Regions from separate parts of the Streptomyces sp. NPDC060198 genome, predicted to be linked through region 1. Evidence: predicted binding sites of a transcription regulator. Region 1 holds the regulator's gene; each other region holds the start of a gene.

Evidence for each region. The regulator HrcA, encoded in region 1, represses chaperone genes, less so after heat shock. The targets are predictions, from matches to a motif close to TTNGCACTCNGNNNNNCNGAGTGCNAA.
Region 2: a site for HrcA is predicted at 3,332-3,358, ahead of groL (chaperonin GroEL). Genes of this name have one in related genera too.
Region 3: a site for HrcA is predicted at 1,976-2,002, ahead of groES (co-chaperone GroES). Genes of this name have one in related genera too.

The regions. Positions count from the first base shown of each region.
Region 1 covers NZ_JBHWZJ010000048.1:24,379-31,285, reverse strand. Annotated here, with positions in the region: gene dnaJ (molecular chaperone DnaJ) at 11-1,150, opposite strand; gene hrcA (heat-inducible transcriptional repressor HrcA) at 1,151-2,167, opposite strand; gene ACFWEP_RS09685 (MBL fold metallo-hydrolase) at 2,333-3,064, shown strand; gene ACFWEP_RS09680 (DUF3097 domain-containing protein) at 3,125-3,943, shown strand; gene ACFWEP_RS09675 (hypothetical protein) at 4,067-6,907, shown strand, end outside.
Region 2 covers NZ_JBHWZJ010000015.1:15,879-22,785, forward strand. Annotated here, with positions in the region: gene ACFWEP_RS04140 (MarR family winged helix-turn-helix transcriptional regulator) at 1-438, shown strand, start outside; gene ACFWEP_RS04145 (MerR family transcriptional regulator) at 629-1,387, shown strand; gene groL (chaperonin GroEL) at 1,547-3,169, opposite strand; gene ACFWEP_RS04155 (cold-shock protein) at 3,520-3,726, opposite strand; gene ACFWEP_RS04160 (MoaD/ThiS family protein) at 4,155-4,433, opposite strand; gene thrC (threonine synthase) at 4,463-5,752, opposite strand; SAM riboswitch class I at 5,771-5,898, opposite strand; gene ACFWEP_RS04170 (glucosyl-3-phosphoglycerate synthase) at 6,053-6,907, shown strand, end outside.
Region 3 covers NZ_JBHWZJ010000036.1:267-7,173, forward strand. Annotated here, with positions in the region: gene groL (chaperonin GroEL) at 1-1,414, opposite strand, end outside; gene groES (co-chaperone GroES) at 1,513-1,821, opposite strand; gene ACFWEP_RS07905 (polysaccharide deacetylase family protein) at 2,185-3,141, opposite strand; gene ACFWEP_RS07910 (methyltransferase domain-containing protein) at 3,279-4,514, shown strand; gene ACFWEP_RS07915 (hypothetical protein) at 4,529-5,170, opposite strand; gene ACFWEP_RS07920 (VOC family protein) at 5,578-6,042, opposite strand; gene ACFWEP_RS07925 (hypothetical protein) at 6,192-6,461, opposite strand; gene tsaD (tRNA (adenosine(37)-N6)-threonylcarbamoyltransferase complex transferase subunit TsaD) at 6,458-6,907, opposite strand, start outside.

The DNA.
Region 1 (6,907 bases):
CGTACGGGCCTCAGCGGCCGTTGAAGGCGTCCTTCAGGCGGGAGAAGAGCCCCTGCTGGCCGGGCTGGAACTGCCCGGTCGGCCGCTCCTCACCGCGCAGCTTGGCCAGCTCGCGCAACAGGCGTTCCTGCTCGGGGTCGAGCTTGCTGGGGGTCAGCACCTCGACGTGCACGATCAGGTCGCCCCGACCGCCGCCCCGCAGGTGCGTGATGCCGCGTCCGTGCAGCGGGACCGACTGGCCGGACTGGGTGCCGGGCCTGATGTCGATCTCCTCCACGCCGTCGAGCGTCTCCAGCGGCACCTTCGTGCCGAGCGCGCCCGCCGTCATGGGGATGGTGACCGTGCAGTGCAGGTCGTCGCCGCGCCGCTGGAACGTCGCGTGCGGCACCTCGTGGATCTCGACGTAGAGGTCTCCGGCGGGGCCGCCGCCGGGGCCGACCTCGCCTTCGCCTGCCAGCTGGATCCGGGTCCCATTGTCGACACCCGCGGGGATCTTGACCGTGAGGGTGCGCCGCGAGCGGATGCGGCCGTCACCGGCGCACTCCGGGCAGGGGGTCGGCACGACGGTGCCGAATCCCTGGCACTGCGGGCAGGGCCGCGAGGTCATGACCTGGCCGAGGAAGGAACGGGTGACCTGGGACACCTCGCCGCGCCCGCGACACATGTCGCAGGTCTGGGCCGAGGTGCCGGGGGCCGCGCCTTCGCCGCTGCACGTGGTGCAGACGACGGCGGTGTCGACCTGGATGTCCTTGGTGGTCCCGAAGGCCGCCTCGGCGAGGTCGATCTCCAGCCGGATCATGGCGTCCTGGCCGCGCCGCGTGCGCGAACGGGGTCCGCGCTGCGACGCCGTGCCGAAGAAGGCGTCCATGATGTCGGAGAAGTTGCCGAAGCCGCCGGCGCCGAAGCCGCCCGCGCCACCGCCGCCGCCCGAGGCCGACAGCGGGTCCCCGCCGAGGTCGTAGACCTGCTTCTTCTGGGCGTCCGAGAGCACCTCGTAAGCGGCGTTGATCTCCTTGAACCGCTCCTGGGTCTTCGGGTCCGGGTTGACATCCGGGTGCAGCTCACGGGCGAGCCGACGGAATGCCTTCTTGATCTCGTCCTGCGACGCGTCGCGCCGTACGCCGAGCACGGCGTAGTAGTCGGTGGCCACTTACGACTCCGCCAGGATCTGTCCGACGTAACGTGCCACTGCGCGTACCGCTCCCATCGTTCCGGGGTAGTCCATGCGGGTCGGTCCGACCACGCCGAGTTTGGCGACTGCCTCGTCGCCCGAACCGTAGCCGACCGTGACGACGGACGTGGAGGTGAGGCCCTCGTGGGCGTTCTCGTGCCCGATCCGTACGGTCATGCCCGAGTCCGTGGCCTCACCGAGCAGCTTCAGCAGGACGACCTGTTCCTCCAGCGCTTCCAGCACGGGCCGGATCACCAGGGGGAAGTCGTGCCCGAAGCGGGTGAGGTTGGAGGTGCCGCCGATCATCAGCCGCTCCTCCGTCTCCTCGACCAGGGTTTCGAGGAGAGTGGTCAGGACCGTGGCGACCGTGCCGCGGTCCTCGTTCTCGAAGGAATCCGGCAGGTCCTGCACGAGCAGCGGGACGTCGCTGAAGCGTCGTCCCACGACTCGGCTGTTGAGCCGGGCCCGCAGATCGGCGAGAGAGGTCTCGCCGAACGGCGCGGGGCAGTCGATCATACGCTGTTCGACCCGGCCGGTGTCGGTGATCAGGACCAGCATCAGCCTGGCCGGTGACAGGGCCAGCAGCTCCACGTGCCGCACCGTGGAACGGGTCAGCGAGGGGTACTGCACGATGGCGACCTGCCTGGTCAGCTGCGCGAGCAGCCGTACCGTGCGGGCCACCACGTCGTCGAGGTCGACGGCGCAGTCCAGGAAGTTGTGGATCGCCCGGCGCTCCGGCGACGACAGGGGCTTGACGCCCGCGAGCCGGTCCACGAAGAGGCGGTACCCCTTGTCCGTGGGGATGCGCCCGGCGCTGGTGTGCGGCTGGGCGATGAAGCCCTCGTCCTCCAGCACCGCCATGTCGTTGCGGACGGTGGCCGGGGAGACCCCGAGCCGGTGCCGCTCGGTGAGCGCCTTGGAGCCGACCGGCTCCTCGGTGCCGACGTAGTCCTGGACGATGGCGCGCAGCACTTCAAGTCTGCGTTCGCTGAGCATCGCGCACACCTCCAGCTGTCGGTCGTGGTGGCTACTTCCTGGCACTCTGTGCGTCTGAGTGCCAGCTTTCCCCCGGTCAGTGTACGGGGGTGGACAGGGCCCCGGGCAAGGGCGACCGGCCGCGGCCCGCGAGACCGCGCAGGTCGATGCGGATAGCGTCTCCTCATGGACCTCTCTTGGGAAGAGCTGGGCTGGGAGCGGTTGGGCCACGGCGTGGGCCGCCGGAGGCTCCCCGGCTGGGACGCGACCGCCGCGCTGGTGGCCGGGACGGACCGCGCGCTGGTGCTGGACACCGGTGCGAGCCTGCGTGAGGGCGTCGGCCTGCGGATCGAGGCGCAGCGGCTGCTGGGCCGGCGGGTGACCCATGTCGCACTGAGCCATCCGCACTTCGATCACGTCTTCGGTACGGCCGCCTTCGCGGGCGCCGAGGTGTTCGGGGCGTACGGGGTGGCCACGCGGATGCGGCGGTCGGTGGACGAGATGCACGCCGACGCGGTGCGCAACGGTCTGCCCGAGCACGACGCGGCCCAGGCGGTCGACGCGCTGGTGTTCCCCGGGCGTGAGGTGTGCCACCGCTGGACCCTCGACCTGGGCGGGGGCCGCGAGGTGGTGCTGGCCAACGTGGGGCCGGGGCACACGGGGCACGATCTGGCGGTCCTGGTCCCCGGTTCGCCGGGGGCGCCCGCAGTGGTGCTCTGTGGGGACCTGATCGAGGAGTCGGGTGAGCCGCAGACGGGCCCGGACTCGGTGCCGGCCCTCTGGCCCGCCGCCCTGGACCGACTGCTGGCGTTGGGCGGACAGGACGCGGTGTACGTACCCGGGCACGGGGCGGCGGTGGACGCGGCGTTCGTGCGGGCGCAGCGGGAGCTGCTGGCGGGGCGCTTCGGAACGGGGTGACGGGGGCGGGCCCGCCGGGGCGAGCCCCGCTCCGGGCTTCGGCCGAATTATCGTCGTGCCATGCGCAGTTACCAGCCGGACCTGACCCCGCCGTGGAAGAGGTCCGCCCCCGTGCCCGAGGTGCCCGCCGATCCGGATCTGGTCGTGGAGGAGGTGTCCACCGGCTTCTGCGGTGCGGTGATCCGCTGCGAGAAGTCCGCCCAGGGTCCGGTGGTGACCCTGGAGGACCGGTTCGGCAAGCACCGGGTGTTCCCGATGGAGCCACGCGGCTTCCTGCTGGAGGGGCGGGTGGTGACGCTGGTGCGCCCGTCGTCCGGCGGTCCGGTGGTGCCGTCGCGTACGGCCTCCGGGTCGGTGGCGGTGCCGGGTGCGCGGGCGCGGGTGGCACGGGCCGGGCGGATCTACGTGGAGGGCCGGCACGACGCGGAGCTGGTCGAGCGGGTGTGGGGCGACGATCTGCGCATCGAGGGGGTGGTCGTGGAGTACCTGGAGGGCATCGACGATCTCCCGGCGATCGTGCGGGAGTTCGGGCCGGGTCCGGGCGCGCGGCTCGGGGTGCTGGTGGACCATCTCGTACCGGGCTCCAAGGAGTCCCGCATCGCCGCCGAGGTGTCCGATCCGCACCTGCTGGTGGTCGGACATCCCTTCATCGACGTCTGGGAGGCCGTGAAGCCCGCCTCGGTGGGTATCGCCTCCTGGCCGTCCGTACCGCGCGGGCAGGACTGGAAGACCGGGGTGTGCCGGGCGCTGGGGTGGCCGGAGAACACCGGGGCGGCCTGGCAGCACATCCTGTCCGGGGTCCGCTCGTACAAGGACATCGAGCCTCAACTACTGGGCAGAGTGGAAGAATTGATCGACTTCGTCACCCTTCCCGGGTGACCCGCGGCACTGTTCGGTGACCGTTCCCACGGATCGGGTTCCGATCCGGAGAAATCGCTGCGGTTCGCACTCCTGACCGGTTTATTGGGGGTGCGGGATTCGTCTGCGACGGGGGTTACGGGGATGGCGCGAGGGGACTGGCAGGAAAGCGGCGGGAACGAGGCGGCGTCCGCCGTGTTCCACCTCGTGCAGACGCTCATCGACCGGTACCGGATCAACCGGCCGGTGATGCCGATCGTGGTGGCCCAGGCCGACGACATCGGCGCCGCGCCCGACATCGACGACCGGGTCCGCGAGATCGCGCACCTGGTGTACCGCGCCAACGAGCCGCGCCGGGTCCCGGTGCGGCTGCTGGAGCCCCGGGGCGCGTCCGCGTACGAGTCGGCGCTGGACATGGTGCGCGGGCTCGCCGAGCACCCCTGGGAGACCCGGGAGGGCAGCCAGTACAAGCCCTTCGCCTTCCCCCGGTCGCGGCTGCTCGGCGCCATCGAGCAGGCCACCGCCCAGGTGCTCGCGCAGCCGGGCGGGAGCACCGCCACCGTCCGGGGCGAGCGCATCCTGGAGGAGCTGGGCTCGCTGCGCTGGCGGCCCGCCCGGTCCGGGCGCGGCGACTGGTCCCGCTCGCTGCGCGAATCCGTCCGTCCCGAGACCTTCCTGGGTGCCGTGTTCATCGCGGTGCTCGGCGTACTGATCGGCGAGATCGGCTGGACCGCCACCCTGCTGCTGGCCGCCGCCGCGGCGCTCGGCCTGGCGGTGGTACGGCTGCTGACGGCCTCGGCTCCCCCGCTGCTCTGGCTGCGACGGGCCAGCCGCTGGTTCGCCACCACCTCCTCGCTCGCCGCCTCCAGCACCGGGTACCCCTCGGACGGCTGGTCCTGGCTGTCGCCGAGCGGCTCGTGGCGGGTGATCCGGGCCCGCGCCGCCGCCGTCGCGCTCCGGGTGGCGGAGGCCGAGGAGGGCGACCCGGCCGCCCGCCAGTTCCACCTGGAGCTGCGGGTCCAGGCGCTGCTGGAGGACCTGCGGCACAACTACCGGCCGCGCGCGCTGGACTGGCGGCGGAGCAAGCGCACGGTCCCCCCGGTGGTGCTGCTGCCGACGGCCACCGGCGAGAACGGCGGCGTACTGCTGATCAACGCGATCAACAACGTGCGCTCCCGCCGCAGCGAAGTCGACCCGCTGCTGTTCCTGGCCTCCCTGCCGGCCGCCGAGGAGCTGACCCACACCCCCTCGCAGCCGCCCGAGCAGTCGCCGGCCGGCGGCCGGGTGCCGTGGGCGGGAGCGCAGGCCCGCTACCGGCGGTGGGTGGACGACCTGAGCGTCGGCCAGAACCCCGCCGGTGCCTCGACGCTGTCGTGGGTGCTGCGGCTGCCGCTCTCCACCGCCCAGTTGCTGCACGACCACGCGGACGCCCAGCTGCACACGCAGCGGGTGCGCCGGACGTGGGCGTGGTTCGTGATGTCCCGGACCACGGTCGCGCTGGTCCTCGTCACCAGTCTGCTCGGCACCTTCCTCTGGAGCCGGCACTGGCAGGACACGTACTGCCACGGACCGCTGACCGACCGGAACACGGACTCCGTGTGGAGCGGAGCCGGCAACGGCCCGCGGGAGTGCGTCGGGGTGGCCACGACGGACGAAGTGCGGTTCGCCGAGGGCAACGGGCTCCAGCTGAAGGGCTCCGGCCGGGGTGTGACCTTCGCACGCGTCGAGCAGGCGATCCGGGACGAGAACGCCTCGATCGGCCCCGGCGACTCGTACGTCACGGTGGTCTACGCCGGACCGCTCACCGCCGAGAAGGAGGCGGACACCCGCAAGGGGCTGGAGGAGCTCACCGGGGTCTACCTCCAGCAGCAGCTGGTCAACAGCCCCACCGCCAAGCACCCCGTCAAGCTCAAGGTGCTCACGGCCAACGGCGGCGAGGACATGCTGCGGCAGACCACCGCCGTACGGAAGATCATCGAGGTGGCCCGCCGTGACCCGCACGTCGTGGGGGTGGTGGGCATGGGCCGGAACACCACCGAGAGCGGGGCCGCCACCGAGGCGCTGCGCAAGGCGGGCCTCGCCGTGGTCGACTCCACCAACTCCAGCAGCGACCTGCCCCGCCTCTACACGAACTACTTCGGACTCGCGGCGACCGACGAGGAGCAGACGCACGTGCTCGGGCTCATCGCCCGCGCACTGCTGCCCACCGACCACGTCGGCCGCGCGCTGGTGCTCTCCCGGGCGAGGGGGAACGGCGACAAGGACCAGTACACGATCGAACAGCGCGACGCGGGGCGGAAGATGCTCCAGGAGTCGGGTTACCTCGTCGGCGAGAACGCGTCCTACCCGCTCGCCGCCAACGGCGCCGCCGCCCTGGGCGACCCGCTCCGGGACATCTGCGCGGCGCAGCCGGTGCCGGACGCGCTGTACTTCGCGGGCCGGGTCGAGGACGTCAACCCGCTGATGGACGGGCTCTCGCGGATCACCGGCTGCTCGGACAAGGACATCACCGTCTTCACCGGCGACGACCTGACCAAGGCGAGCTTCAACAGCAGCGACTACCTCGCGCGCCACGTCACCCTCTACTACAGCTCGCTCGCCCCGATGGCCCCCGGGCGCGGCGACGCCTTCTATCCGCGCTCCAGCGCCGCCCTGGGCGCGCTGTTCCCGGAGGGTACGGAGCAGGCCGCCCCGGAGGCCGGGCAGGAGGGGTACAGGGACGAACTCTTCTCCAGCGGCCAGATCGTCATGTCCTACACCGCGACGGCCGCGCTCTACGACGCCGCCGCCCGGGGCGACGTCCCGAGAAGCGCCGCCGAGACCTGGGCGCTGCTGCACACGGTCGACCTCAACGACATGCCCACCGGGACGGTCAGGCTGGCGGGCTCGCCCGCCACGGTGACCGACAACCTGCACGGCATCAACATCGTGAAGGTCACCGGTCCGGGGGCGAAGGCAGTCAGCTCGATCGTCTGCGGCAAGCCC
Region 2 (6,907 bases), on a different contig from region 1:
CCGCGCATGGCCCAGCTCAGCAACACCCTCAACAAGGGGCGGCTGACCGAGCACGCGATGGAGACCGCCGGACTCGCCCTGGAGCGCCCGTCGATGTCCGTACTGGTCACCCTGCACATGGCCGGAACCCCGCTGCGCATCGGCGAGATCGCGACCCGCATGCAGGTGGTCGGACCGCACGTCACACGGCAGGTCAACGGGCTGGAGAAGCGCGGCCTGGTCCGCCGGGTCACCGACCCCGACGACCAGCGCGCCCGGCTCATCGAGCCGACACCGGAAGGCGCGGCCGGCGCCGAGCGCTACATGCGGACCATCCTCGGCTGGTTCGGTGGAGCGCTGGCCGACTGGTCCGACCAGGACCGCCGGGAGCTGGGCCGGTTGCTGGGGCGGCTCGTGGACGACTTCACCCGTCATCTGTCGGCGCTGGACGCGGAGTAGGAACACCCGTCGCGAAGAGCCTTCACGGGCTTGCGGCTGCCGCTGCGGCAGCTTCTACCGTCGTTCTGGGGGCCGGAAGAAACCGGGCCCGTACGGGGCGAGACCCATCGGCCCGTACCAGAAATTCGTTCCCAGCTCGGCGGCGGGTGAACGATCGGCCGTGCACAAGCGGCGCGTGAAGGAGACGGCCATGGCCTGGCCCATCGCGGAGGTCGCCCGGATGTCCGGGGTGACCGCACGGACCCTGCGGCATTACGACGAGATCGGACTGCTGCCGCCCGCCGGCACCGGCTCGAACGGGCACCGCGTCTACGGGGAGCGCCAACTGCTGCGGCTGCAGCAGATCCTCGTGCTGCGGAGCCTCGGCGTCGGACTGCCCGAGATCGGCCGCATCCTGGCCGATCAGGTCGACGAACTGGCGGCCCTGCGCGGCCACCACCGTCGGCTGCTGGCCGAACGCGACCGCCTCGGCATCCTGGCCGCAGCCGTCTCCCGCACCATCCGTCAGCTGGAACACTCCCGAGAGGACGGCACCATGACCACCATCAACCGACCCGAGAACCTCTTCGAGGGCGTTCGCCCCGCGCAGTACGAGGAGAGCCTGCGAGACTTCCCCGCGCACGCCGAAGCGGTCGAGCGGCACACCTCCGGCCTGACCGAGGCCGAGATCACGGCCGGGCAGCGGAAGCGTACGGAGCAGATGATCCGGCTCGCCGAATTCCTGACCGACGGCCTGCCCGCCGACTCGGTGCAGGTGCGGGAGCACGTGGACGCGCAGTTCAGGGCGGTGAACGAGCTGCGCCCCGTCACCGCTGAGGAGCACCTGGCGATCGGGAGCTCGTGCGTGGAGAACCCGCAGTGGCGCGCGGCATACGAAGCCATCGCTCCGGGCCTCGCCGAGTACCAGCGCGACGCCATCACGGCGTACCACTCGGTCCGCCCGGCCTGATCCCCTGCCCGGCCCCGGCCTGGATCGCGGCCTGATTCGCGGCCTGGATCGCGGCCTGGATCGCGACGGGAGAAAACACTTCGGCCCCCAGGACGAATCCTGGGGGCCGAAGCTACAGCTGGATGCTGCGGGGGTGGAACCACCGATCCCTGAAGGGGATCAGAAGTCCATGTCACCGCCCGGCATGCCACCCGGGGCGGCCGCGCCGGCCTTCTCGGGCTTGTCGGCGATGACGGCCTCGGTGGTGAGGAACAGCGCGGCGATGGACGCGGCGTTCTGCAGAGCGGAGCGCGTGACCTTCGCCGGGTCGATGATGCCCTCGGCGATCATGTCGACGTACTCGCCGGTCGCGGCGTTGAGGCCGTGACCGATCGGCAGGTTGCGGACCTTCTCCACGACGACGCCACCCTCAAGACCACCGTTGACGGCGATCTGCTTGAGCGGGGCCTCCAGCGCGAGCTTGACGGCGTTGGCACCGGTGGCCTCGTCGCCCGTCAGGTCGAGCTTCTCGAAGACGGCGGACGCCTGGAGCAGAGCCACGCCACCACCGGCGACGATGCCCTCCTCGACGGCGGCCTTGGCGTTGCGCACCGCGTCCTCGATGCGGTGCTTGCGCTCCTTGAGCTCGACCTCGGTGGCGGCACCGGCCTTGATGACGGCCACGCCGCCGGCCAGCTTCGCCAGACGCTCCTGGAGCTTCTCGCGGTCGTAGTCCGAGTCGGAGTTCTCGATCTCGGCACGGATCTGCTTGACGCGACCCTGAACCTGCTCGCTCTCGCCGGCACCGTCGACGATCGTGGTCTCGTCCTTGGTGATGACGACCTTGCGCGCGGAGCCCAGCAGGTCGAGACCCGCGTTCTCCAGCTTGAGGCCGACCTCCTCGGAGATGACCGTGCCGCCCGTGAGGATGGCGATGTCACCGAGCATGGCCTTGCGGCGGTCACCGAAGCCCGGAGCCTTGACGGCGACGGACTTGAAGGTGCCACGGATCTTGTTGACGACCAGGGTCGACAGGGCCTCGCCCTCGACGTCCTCGGCGATGATCAGCAGGGGCTTGCCCGACTGCATGACCTTCTCCAGCAGCGGAAGGAGGTCCTTCACGTTGGAGATCTTCGAGTTGACGATGAGGATGTACGGGTCGTCGAAGGACGTCTCCATACGCTCCATGTCGGTCGCGAAGTACGCCGAGATGTAGCCCTTGTCGAAGCGCATGCCCTCGGTGAGTTCCAGCTCCAGACCGAAGGTCTGGGACTCCTCGACGGTGATGACGCCTTCCTTGCCGACCTTGTCCATCGCCTCGGCGATCTTGGCGCCGATCTCGGTGTCGGCGGCGGAGATGGAGGCGGTCGAAGCGATCTGCTCCTTGGTCTCCACGTCCTTGGCCTGCTCCAGCAGAGCGGCGGAGACGGCCTCGACGGCCTTCTCGATGCCCCGCTTGAGGGCCATCGGGTTGGCACCGGCGGCGACGTTGCGCAGACCCTCGCGGACGAGCGCCTGGGCGAGAACGGTGGCGGTGGTCGTACCGTCGCCGGCGACGTCGTCCGTCTTCTTGGCGACCTCCTTGACCAGCTCCGCACCGATCTTCTCGTAAGGGTCCTCGAGCTCGATCTCCTTGGCGATGGAAACACCATCGTTGGTGATCGTGGGCGCGCCCCACTTCTTCTCGAGGACGACGTTACGGCCCTTGGGGCCGAGGGTGACCTTGACGGCGTCGGCGAGCTGGTTCATCCCGCGCTCGAGACCGCGCCGTGCCTCCTCGTCGAACGCGATGATCTTGGCCATGTGAAGTGGTCCTCCCGGACGGGGTGGATTGCTCCGGACCGAGTGGCGCCCGCGACGGACGGCCTGCGTGCCCGGCGGTTCCTTGCCCCGCCGCGCCTGCGGGCCTCACCGGCCCGGTCCAAGTTTCTGTCACTCTCACCTGGAGAGTGCTAACGCCAATGATTAGCACTCGACCCCTGCGAGTGCAAGCGTCCTCCTCGTCCTGGGGACAAGCCCGAGGCAGCCTCCGGGCGGCCCCCGGCCCCGCGGAACGCCCTCCTGGCACGGAAAACGCGAAACCACGCAGGGCCCGTCCCCTGGGGGAACGGGCCCTGCGTGGTGAAGAAATATCGTTGCCGACCGCGTCCAACTCAGCCCACGGCGAGCTTGACCATGTCCGCCTGCGGCCCCTTCTGGCCCTGCGAGATCTCGAATTCAACTCGCTGACCCTCTTCGAGGGTGCGGTACCCGTCCATCTGGATCGCGCTGTAGTGGACGAAAACATCCGCACCACCGTCGACCGCGATGAAGCCGTACCCCTTCTCCGCGTTGAACCACTTGACGGTGCCCTGAGCCATGCCTAACTCCCCTATTTCTGGCCCCTGCACAGGACCGCACTTCGCGGACCCGGGTCAGAACTCACCCTCCGACAGGAGAGGGTGCGTGCGCCGGAACGCCTCGACCGCGGCCGAATGTATCTGCCCAACTGCCCTCTGCAACAGGTCAATCGGACGGGAATTCTGAGCGTGCCGGAACGCCCGAACATGAGGATTTGCTGAGAATCTTGGGCAAGTCGGGCCAGACAAAGGCCACTTAAGGCACAGAGGGCATCCGGACTTTGGCTGCTTCTTGTCGCGCCGCGGCGCGATCTCGCACATGCTCGACACGAGCGGCGGAGGGGGCTTCCCCAACTGTACCGCGCTCAATCCTACGGAATTGCCCCCTCCGCGTCGTACGCGAAGGGGGCAATGTCCTTGGTGTGGCGTGCCGTCGAGCGGCCGTACGGTCAGCAGCCGCCCGCGACGGCGGGGATGATCGAGACGCCGGCGCCGTCCGGCGTGGCCGCCTGGAGGCCGCCCTCGAAGCGGACGTCGTCGTCGTTGACGTACACGTTGACGAAGCGGCGCAGCTTGCCCTGGTCGTCCAGGACGCGCGCGGCGATGCCCGGGTGGTCCTTCTCCAGGGACTCGATGACCTCGGAGAGGACGGTGCCCTCGGCCGAGACCTCGGCCTGGCCGCCGGTGTACGTGCGCAGGATGGTGGGGATGCGGACCTTGACGCTCATGGGGATTGCCTTCCTCGGTTCTGGGGTGGTCAGTGCGCCGCGAGGCCCGCGTCGCGGAACGCGTCCAGGCTCGGGCGGATGGTCGCCGTCAGACCGGTGGTCGGGGAGACCGCGTCCAGGGTCTTCAGGCCGTCGCCGGTGTTCAGGACGACGGTGGTCAGCGTCGGGTCGAGCAGACCGGCCTCGATCAGCTTCCGCGTCACGCCGACGGTCACACCGCCGGCGGTCTCCGCGAAGATGCCCTCGGTGCGGGCGAGGAGCTTGATCGCGTCCACGACCTGCTCGTCGTCGACGTCCTCCACCGCACCACCGGTGCGGCGGGCGATGTCCAGGACGTACGGGCCGTCGGCCGGGTTGCCGATCGCGAGCGACTTGGCGATCGTGTTCGGCTTCTGCGGGCGGACCACGTCGTGACCGGCCTTGAAGGCGGTGGAGACCGGGGAGCAGCCCTCGGCCTGGGCACCGAAGATCTTGTACGGCTTGTCCTCGACGAGACCGAGCTTGATCAGCTCCTGGAGGCCCTTGTCGATCTTGGTGAGCTGGGAGCCGGACGCGATCGGGATGACCAGCTGGTCGGGCAGCTGCCAGCCGAGCTGCTCGCAGATCTCGTACGCGAGCGTCTTCGAGCCCTCGCCGTAGTACGGGCGGAGGTTGACGTTGACGAAGCCCCAGCCCTCGCCGAGCGGGTCGCCGATCAGCTCGGAGCAGAAGCGGTTGACGTCGTCGTAGTTGCCGTCGATGCCGATCAGCTCGCCGCCGTACACGGCGGCCATGACGACCTTGCCCTCTTCCAGGTCGTGCGGGATGAACACGCAGGAGCGGAAACCGGCCCGCGCGGCGGCGGCACCGACCGCGCCGGCGAGGTTGCCGGTGGAGGAGCAGGAGAGGGTCGTGAAGCCGAAGGCACGGGCGGCCTCGACGGCGATGGCGACGACGCGGTCCTTGAAGGAGTGCGTCGGGTTGCCGGAGTCGTCCTTGACGTACAGGGCTCCGGTGACGCCCAGTTCGCGGGCGAGGTTGTCGGCCTTGACCAGCTTGGTGAAGCCGGGGTTGATGTTGGGCTTGTCGGCGACATCGGCGGGCACCGGCAGCAGCGGCGCGTAGCGCCAGATGTTGTTCGGGCCGGCTTCGATGCGCTTCTTCAGCTCGTCCGGGGAGCCGCTCGGCAGGTCGTACGCCACTTCGAGCGGCCCGAAACAGGACGCGCAGGCGAAAATGGGGCCGAGGGGGAAGCGTTCGCCGCACTCGCGGCAGGAAAGCGCGTCGGCGGGACCGAGATCCACGGTTCCGGACGTCGCTGCGGCGATCTGTTCAGCCATGATGGCGGAGGCCCTTTCTCCTCATCTTCCTTGCGACGCGTTTCGCCGCAAGACGGAATTGGCACCTTCCCCACCGTGGCCTCGCGGCCGGCGGGAGGGTTGCCGGGACTTCAACGGGCCGTTCCCTCAGTCCCTCTGGATGAGCGCTATGGCACTGGACCGTTCGATCCAGGCGTTTGTCCGCCCCCCGACCCCGACATGCGAAGGCGGTGAGCTTTGTTCAAGACTGTAACCGAAGCACCCGACGGGTGAGGTAGTCGTCCGAACCGCGAGATGGATCACAAACAGGGAGTACCGCCCGTGCTGGAAGAGGTCGACAGCTGGCTGGCCCGCCGTTCCTGGGCCGCCTCCGACCGCCCCCTGGACCGTCTCCTGGCCGCCCGGGACCGGGACCCGCGGGGCACCTCGGTGAGCGTCGTACTGCCCGCGCTGAACGAGGAGGCGACGGTCGGCGAGATCGTGCGCGTCATCCGCCGCGAGCTGATGGAGAAGATCCCGCTGGTGGACGAGCTGGTGGTGATCGACTCCGGCTCCACCGACGCCACTTCCGCCGTCGCCCGCGCGGCCGGAGCGCGGGTGGTGCACCGCGACGCGATCCTCCCCCGGCTGCCCGCCGTACCCGGCAAGGGCGAGGTGCTCTGGCGGTCGCTCTTCGTGACCAGCGGCGAGATCGTCTGCTTCGTGGACGCCGACCTCAAGGACTTCTCCGCCGATTTCGTCTCCGGCATCGTCGGCCCGCTGCTCACCGACCCGGGCATCCAGTTCGTCAAGGCGATGTACGACCGGCCGCTGGAGGACGGGCACGCCCCCGCCGGTACTCCTGCGCAGGGCGGCCGCGTCACCGAACTGGTCGCACGCCCGCTGCTCAATCTGCACTGGCCGAAACTCGCCGGCTTCGTCCAGCCGCTGGGCGGCGAGTACGCGGTCCGGCGCCGGCTCCTGGAGCAGCTGCCGTTCCCGGTCGGGTACGGCGTGGAGTTGGGACTCCTGGTGGACGCGCTGCACGAGGTGGGTCTCGACGCGCTGGCCCAGGTGGACGTCGGCGTCCGCCGCCACCGCCACCAGGACGGGCAGGCGCTGGGACGGATGGCCGCCGCGATCTACCGGACAGCTCAGCTCCGGCTCGCCCGGGGGCACCTGGTCCGTCCGATGCTG
Region 3 (6,907 bases), on a different contig from region 1:
GCTCGGAGACCTTCGAGGTGATGACGTAACCCTCGAGGCCGGCGTTCTCGGCGATCCAGCGCAGCGGCTCGACGGCGGCGCGGCGCACGACCGCGACACCGGTGGCCTCGTCGCCGGTCTTGCCGAGGTTGCCCTCCAGGACCTTGACGGCGTGGACGAGGGAAGAGCCACCACCGGAGACGATGCCCTCCTCGACCGCGGCGCGGGTCGCGGAGATGGCGTCCTCCAGACGGTGCTTCTTCTCCTTGAGCTCGACCTCGGTGGCGGCACCGACACGGATCACGCACACGCCGCCGGCCAGCTTCGCGAGGCGCTCCTGGAGCTTCTCGCGGTCCCAGTCGGAGTCCGTGTTCTCGATCTCGGCCTTGATCTGGTTGACGCGGCCCTTGACGTCAGCGGCGTCGCCGCCACCGTCGACGATGGTCGTGTCGTCCTTGGAGACGGTCACGCGGCGGGCGGTGCCCAGCACGTCCAGACCGGCCTGGTCGAGCTTGAGGCCGACCTCCTCGGCGATGACGGTCGCACCCGTGAGGGTGGCGATGTCGCCGAGCATGGCCTTGCGGCGGTCGCCGAAGCCCGGGGCCTTCACCGCGACGGCGTTGAAGGTGCCACGGATCTTGTTGACGACGAGGGTGGAGAGCGCCTCGCCCTCGACGTCCTCGGCGATGATCAGCAGGGGCTTGGAGCCGCCGGCCTGGATGACCTTCTCCAGCAGCGGGAGCAGCTCCTGGATCGAGCCGATCTTGCCCTGGTGGATCAGGATGTACGGGTCGTCGAGGACGGCCTCCATACGCTCCTGGTCGGTCACCATGTACGGGGACAGGTAGCCCTTGTCGAAGGCCATGCCCTCGGTGAACTCGAGGTCCAGGCCGAAGGTGTTGGACTCCTCGACGGTGATGACACCGTCCTTGCCGACCTTGTCCATCGCGTCCGCGATGAGCTCGCCGACCTGCGGGTCCTGCGCGGACAGCGCGGCCACGGCGGCGATGTCGGACTTGTCCTCGATCGGGCGGGCGGTCGCGAGGAGCTCCTCGGACACGGCCTTGACCGCGGCGTCGATGCCCTTCTTCAGGGAGGCCGGGGAGGCGCCCGCGGCGACGTTGCGCAGACCCTCGCGGACGAGCGCCTGGGCGAGCACGGTGGCGGTGGTGGTGCCGTCACCGGCGACGTCGTTGGTCTTGGTGGCGACCTCCTTCACCAGCTGGGCACCGAGGTTCTCGAACGGGTCGTCGAGCTCGACCTCGCGCGCGATGGTGACACCGTCGTTGGTGATGGTGGGCGCGCCGAACTTCTTGTCGATGACGACGTTGCGGCCCTTGGGGCCGATCGTCACCTTGACCGTGTCGGCAAGCTTGTTGACGCCGCGCTCAAGGGCGCGACGGGCGTCCTCGTCGAACTTCAGAATCTTCGCCATGGGCTGTTTTCCCTCTCGAACGAACTGCGCCCCTCGCCACCCGGCTAGTTATTTCGCAGGGGGCCAGGGGCGCAGAACACACAGCAAATGTGGGTGAATTACTTCTCGATGATCGCGAGGACGTCGCGCGCCGAGAGGACGAGGTACTCCTCGCCGTTGTACTTCACCTCGGTGCCGCCGTACTTGCTGTACAGGACGACATCGCCGGTCTTGACGTCGAGCGGAAGGCGCTCGCCGTTCTCGAAGCGGCCCGGGCCCACGGCCAGGACGACGCCCTCCTGGGGCTTCTCCTTGGCGGTGTCCGGAATGACCAGGCCGGAAGCCGTGGTCTGCTCGGCGTCGAGCGGCTGGACCACAATGCGGTCCTCGAGCGGCTTGATCGCAACCTTGGAGCTGGTGGTCGACACGATCCGGTCTCCCCCTTCGGAGATCTCACGGGGTTTAACAGTCTGGGTCGGCGACCGGGCCGGATCCGTCGTCGCGGGTGCCGGACCTGCCCTGTCGCACGGTACTGCTGGCACTCTCCAGGGGGGAGTGCCAGCACCGAGACTATGACTGCGATTAGCACTCGGTCAAGCGGAGTGCCAATTGAGTACCCGCGCGTGGCGTCGGCCGCCCCCCGGGGCGGGCCGTCCGGGGGGACGTGTGCCCGGGTTCCTCGCGGGGGTGCGCGCCCTGACGACGCGCAGGCCCGGTGCCGGCGGGGAGCCTCCGGGCGCCCGTGAAGACGGCGCGGGGGCGGCAGGCGCCGCCGCGGTCCCGCCCGGGGGTCAGACGTAGTCCTCCAGCCGGGCGACCGCGTACCCCTTGTCCGTGATGACCTTCATGACGTTGCGGACCATGTCGGTCATGGTCCCCTTCCACTGCTCGCGCCCCTGGAAGTGGGTGAGGACGATGTCGCCGGGGTGCAGGTCCCGGTCCCACTCCCGCCAGTCCATGTGGTCGGGGAACGCCTCCTCCGCCCAGAGCGGCACGGCCTTGATCCCGCAGGACTTGGCGACGACGAGGGTGTCGCGGTTGTAGTTGCCGTACGGCGGCCGGAGCAGCACCGGTCGCTTGCCGAAGTGCTTCTCGATCCTGTCCTGCTGGTCGCAGATCTCCTTCTTCTGCTGTGCGTAGGAGAGGCCGGGCAGGTAGGGGTGGGTGAGGGTGTGGTTGTTGAGCGTGACCCCCTTCTCCTGCATCCGGGCGAAGTAGCCGTAGTCCTCGCTCGCGAGGTAGTCGCTGAGGAAGGCGCTGTACGGGATCTTCAGCTCGTCCATCATCCGCAGGAATTGGGGGTCCTTCTCGGCCCCGTCGTCGATGGTGAGGAAGACGATCCGCTCGTCGGTGGGGACGGTCGTGAACACCTGCGGCAGGTCCTCGCCGTCGTCGACCTCGAACCCCTCGCGGCTGGTGATCCGCGGCTTCTCGGCGGGCGGCGCCGGGGCGGCCAGCGGGACGTCCGCCAGCCCCCACTTCCTGGCGACCGCGACCCGCTGCGCCTGGCGTCGCTTCAGCCGCTCCGCGTAGGAGAGGAGGGCGCTGACCGGGGCGGCCTGCGGAGCCGCTCCGGCCGCCGCCCGGCCGCCCGCGCCCGCCGCGCCCTGGCGGGAGTGGTGGCCGGCGCCCGGGGAGCCCTGGCCGCATCCGGAGGCGAGAGCGGCGCCTAGCAGGGCCACGAGGGCGACCGTGCCGGATCTGCCCCGCTTCGCCGTTCTTTTTTCTTTTTGTCGTACTAGTTGCATGGCGCCGCATCCTGCCAGCCCTCCCCCGGCGCCCCGACCCGACACCGCCGGGCGTCCGGCGGCGTCCCCCGCCTGGCGCACAGCCCGTGGGGCGGGGCAGGCGGCCCGGAACGGCCCGCGCCTGCCGCTGGCCCACAATGGGACGGGTGAACGCTCCTCTCCCCGCCGTCGACGGCCCCGCCGACCCGCTCGCCTCCTTCGCCGCCCTGCGTACGCCCGAAGGCGCCGCCCTCCTGGACGGACTGCGGGACCACGACCCGGCGCGCGAGCTGGCCACCGCCACCCGGCTGCGCCGCGACCACGCCCCCGACCTGGTCTCGGCCGCGCTGGGACAGGCCCGGCTGCGGCAGCGGGCGGTGGCGAAGTTCGGCGCCGATGACGCGTACCGGATGTACTTCACGCCCAACGGCGTCGAGCAGGCCACCCGCACCTCGGTCGCCACCTACCGCGCCGGACGGTTCGCCGCGCTCGGCGGGGTGCGCCGGGTGGCGGACCTGTGCTGCGGCATCGGTGGTGACGCGATCGCGCTGGCCCGTGCCGGCATCGCGGTGCTCGCGGTCGACCGCGACCCGCTCACCGCGGAGGTGGCCCGCGCCAACGCCGAGGCCCTCGGCCTGTCCGGCCTGATCGAGGTCCGGTGCGCCGACGTGACCGACATCGACACCTCCCCGTACGACGCCGTCTTCGTCGACCCCGCCCGGCGCGGCGGACGCGGCCGGATCTTCGACCCTGAGGCGTACTCGCCCCCGCTGTCCTGGGCGACCGCCGCCGCACTGAAGGCCCCGCGCGCGGCACTGAAGATCGCACCGGGCATCCCGCACGAGGCGATCGGCCCGGAGGCCGAGGCCGAGTGGATCTCGGACGGCGGGGACGTGAAGGAGGCGGTGCTCTGGTACGGCGAGGGCTTCGAGGCCGGTTCCTACCGGGCGACCCTGCTGCCGTCCGGGGCCACCCTCGCCACCCGCTCCCCGCTGCCGGCCCCGCCGGTCGGGCCGGTCGGCCGCTACCTGTACGAGCCGGACGGCGCGGTGATCCGGGCCAGCCTGGTCGCCGACGTCGTGGCCCGGTGCGGCGGGCGGCTGATCGACGAGACGATCGCCTACGTCACCAGCGACCGGCCGTACGCCTCCCCGTACACCTCCGCGTACGAGATCACCGACCAGCTCCCCTTCAACATGAAGCGGCTGAAGGCGCTGCTGCGGGAACGGGAGGTGGGGGTGCTGACGGTGAAGAAGCGCGGCTCGGCGGTGGAACCGGAGGAGGTCCGCCGCCGGATGAAGCTCGCGGGGCCGAACTCCGCGACGGTCCTGCTGACCCGGGTCGCCGGGGCCCCGACCATGCTGATCGGCCGCCCGGTCCGGCCGGACGCCTGAGCGCTCCGCCCGGGTCAGGCGGCGGGCCCGGCCGCCGCCGGGCCACCGAGTGCGCGCAGCACCCAGCGGCGATGGGAGACCGCGGTGACCGCGCAGGTCAGGCCGGTGATCCAGGCGCAGAGGCCGACACCCATGCCCAGGATCACCACGCCGTAGGTGTCCTCGCCCGGCGCGGCCGACGCCGGGACGGCCACGCAGGTGAACAGGCCGGCGGCGCACAGGGCGTAGGACAGCAGCAGCCAGGCGAGCCCGAGGCCGGGCACCCGCAGCGGCCGGTCCCCGTCCGGGTCGCGGTCGAGCGTCCCCCAACCGGCGAGCAGCGTCCGGACCTTGCGTGCGCGTGCGACGCCGAGCCCGAAGAACGCGGCCGCCGGCACGAACAGGGCGATGCCCACGAAGAGCAGGACGATCGCGAACAGGTCGCTGATCGGATCGAGGGACTCCTCGTAGGAGGCGATCCCCGCGCCGACGGACGCCCAGCCGAGAGCGGCCACTGCGCCCCAGGTCAGGACGAGGGCGAGCCGTCCGCCGCCGACGTGCAGACGCACCAGTTCGCCGAGGACCGCGGCCCGGTCGGCGAGCAGCGAGGAGCGGTCGGGCCAGGAGCGGATCTCCACGGGTGGCGGGGGTGGCGGCAGCACGGCACGGGACGACATGGCGCCGACCCTACCGAGCCGGCACAGGACCCGCCGCGGAACCCCGCGCGCGACCGCTCGACGTCCGGTTTCCGGTACGCGGCAAAGAGGCCCATGAACCCAACCGCGTCCCGATACAGTGCCGTTCGTTCATTCCGAGGCACACGGTCGACCGGGAAAAACCAAAGCCATGGGCCGACAACAGCATGACGCGGACGGGGTGTTGCAGCCCCGGGGGGAGAACGACCGGCGCACGGTGGCCGGTTATCGGCTGACGGCGAGACTCGCTTTCGGCGGCATGGGCGAGGTCCACCTCTCGCACACCCCGGGCGCCGTCCGGTGGCCGTCAAGGTGATCCCGCCCGACCTCGCAGGGAACCGCGAGTTCCGGCGGCGCTTCCACCAGGAGTCGCCGCCGGGGTACCACCCTCAGGCGTTGAGCAGCGTCTGGACGTCGAGCTTGACCATGCCCATCATCGCCTTCATGGCGCGGTCGGCGCGGTCCCGGTCGGGTCCGCCGAGGATCTCGGGGAGCGCGCGCGGCACGATCTGCCAGGAGAGGCCGTACCTGTCCTTGAGCCAGCCGCACTGGCTCTCCTCACCGCCCTCGGTGAGGGCGGCCCAGAAGTGGTCCACCTCGGCCTGGTCCGCGCAGTCCACGGAGAGCGAGAGCGCCTCGGTGAAGTGGAACGCCGGCCCGCCGTTGAGGCCCAGGTACTCCTGGCCTGCCAGGAGGAAGCGGACGGTCATCACGGTGCCGGTCTCGGCCGGGCCGGCGTCCGGGTAGCGGGCGGTCTCCAGGACGCGCGAGTCGCCGCCGAACACGGAGACGTAGAAGTCGGCGGCCTCGGCGGCCCGGCCGTCGAACCAGAGACAGGGGGTGATCTTCTGCATGGTCTTCTCCTCCACGAGGTCCCGCCGGGCCCGGACCCGGTCACCGGCCCGGGGCTCTGGAAGGTAGACCCGGACCGGCCCCGGAACTCATCGGACACGCGGGCCCACCGCCCGTACGGCGGCGCGCGGGCCCGGGAAGGAGCCCGTCGTCAGGAGTCGACCGGCCCCAGCGACTCGAAGCGCCAGCGGTGCACCGCGCGGGTGATCAGCCGCTCGTCGGGCTCGGGAAGCTCCGGCAGCTGGTCGCCGTACTCCCTCGGCCACCAGGTGATCACCAGGACCCGGTCCTGCGGGGCGCGCAGCAGCTCGGTGCGCAGCGGGGTGCGGGCGAGTTCGCCGGCGCGGGCGCGGGCCCACTCCAGCAGTTCCGTACCCCGCCCGTCGGTGGCGCGGGCCTCCCACATCAGGGCGACGGTCATGAGTACAGGTTGTCCTTGCTGACCTCGTGCACGTGGTCGTGGGTGTGGCCGTGCTGTGCGCCGGGGACGTGCGGGTCGGTCACCGGCAGCGAGGAGTCGGCGGAGAGCTCCCAGTCGGAGGCGGGCCGGTTGCGGGCGACCATCTCGGCGCCGAGCGCGGCGACCATCGCGCCGTTGTCGGTGCAGAGTCCGGGGCGGGGTACCCGGAGCCGGATTCCGGCGCGCTCGCAGCGCTCCTGGGCCAGTGCGCGGAGCCGGGAGTTGGCCGCGACGCCGCCGCCGATCATCAGGTGGTCGACGCCCTCGTCCTTGCAGGCGCGGACGGCCTTGCGGGTGAGCACGTCCACCACGGCTTCCTGGAAGGACGCCGCCACGTCGCGTACCGGCACCTCCTCGCCGGCCGCGCGCTTCGCCTCGATCCAGCGGGCGACGGAGGTCTTGAGCCC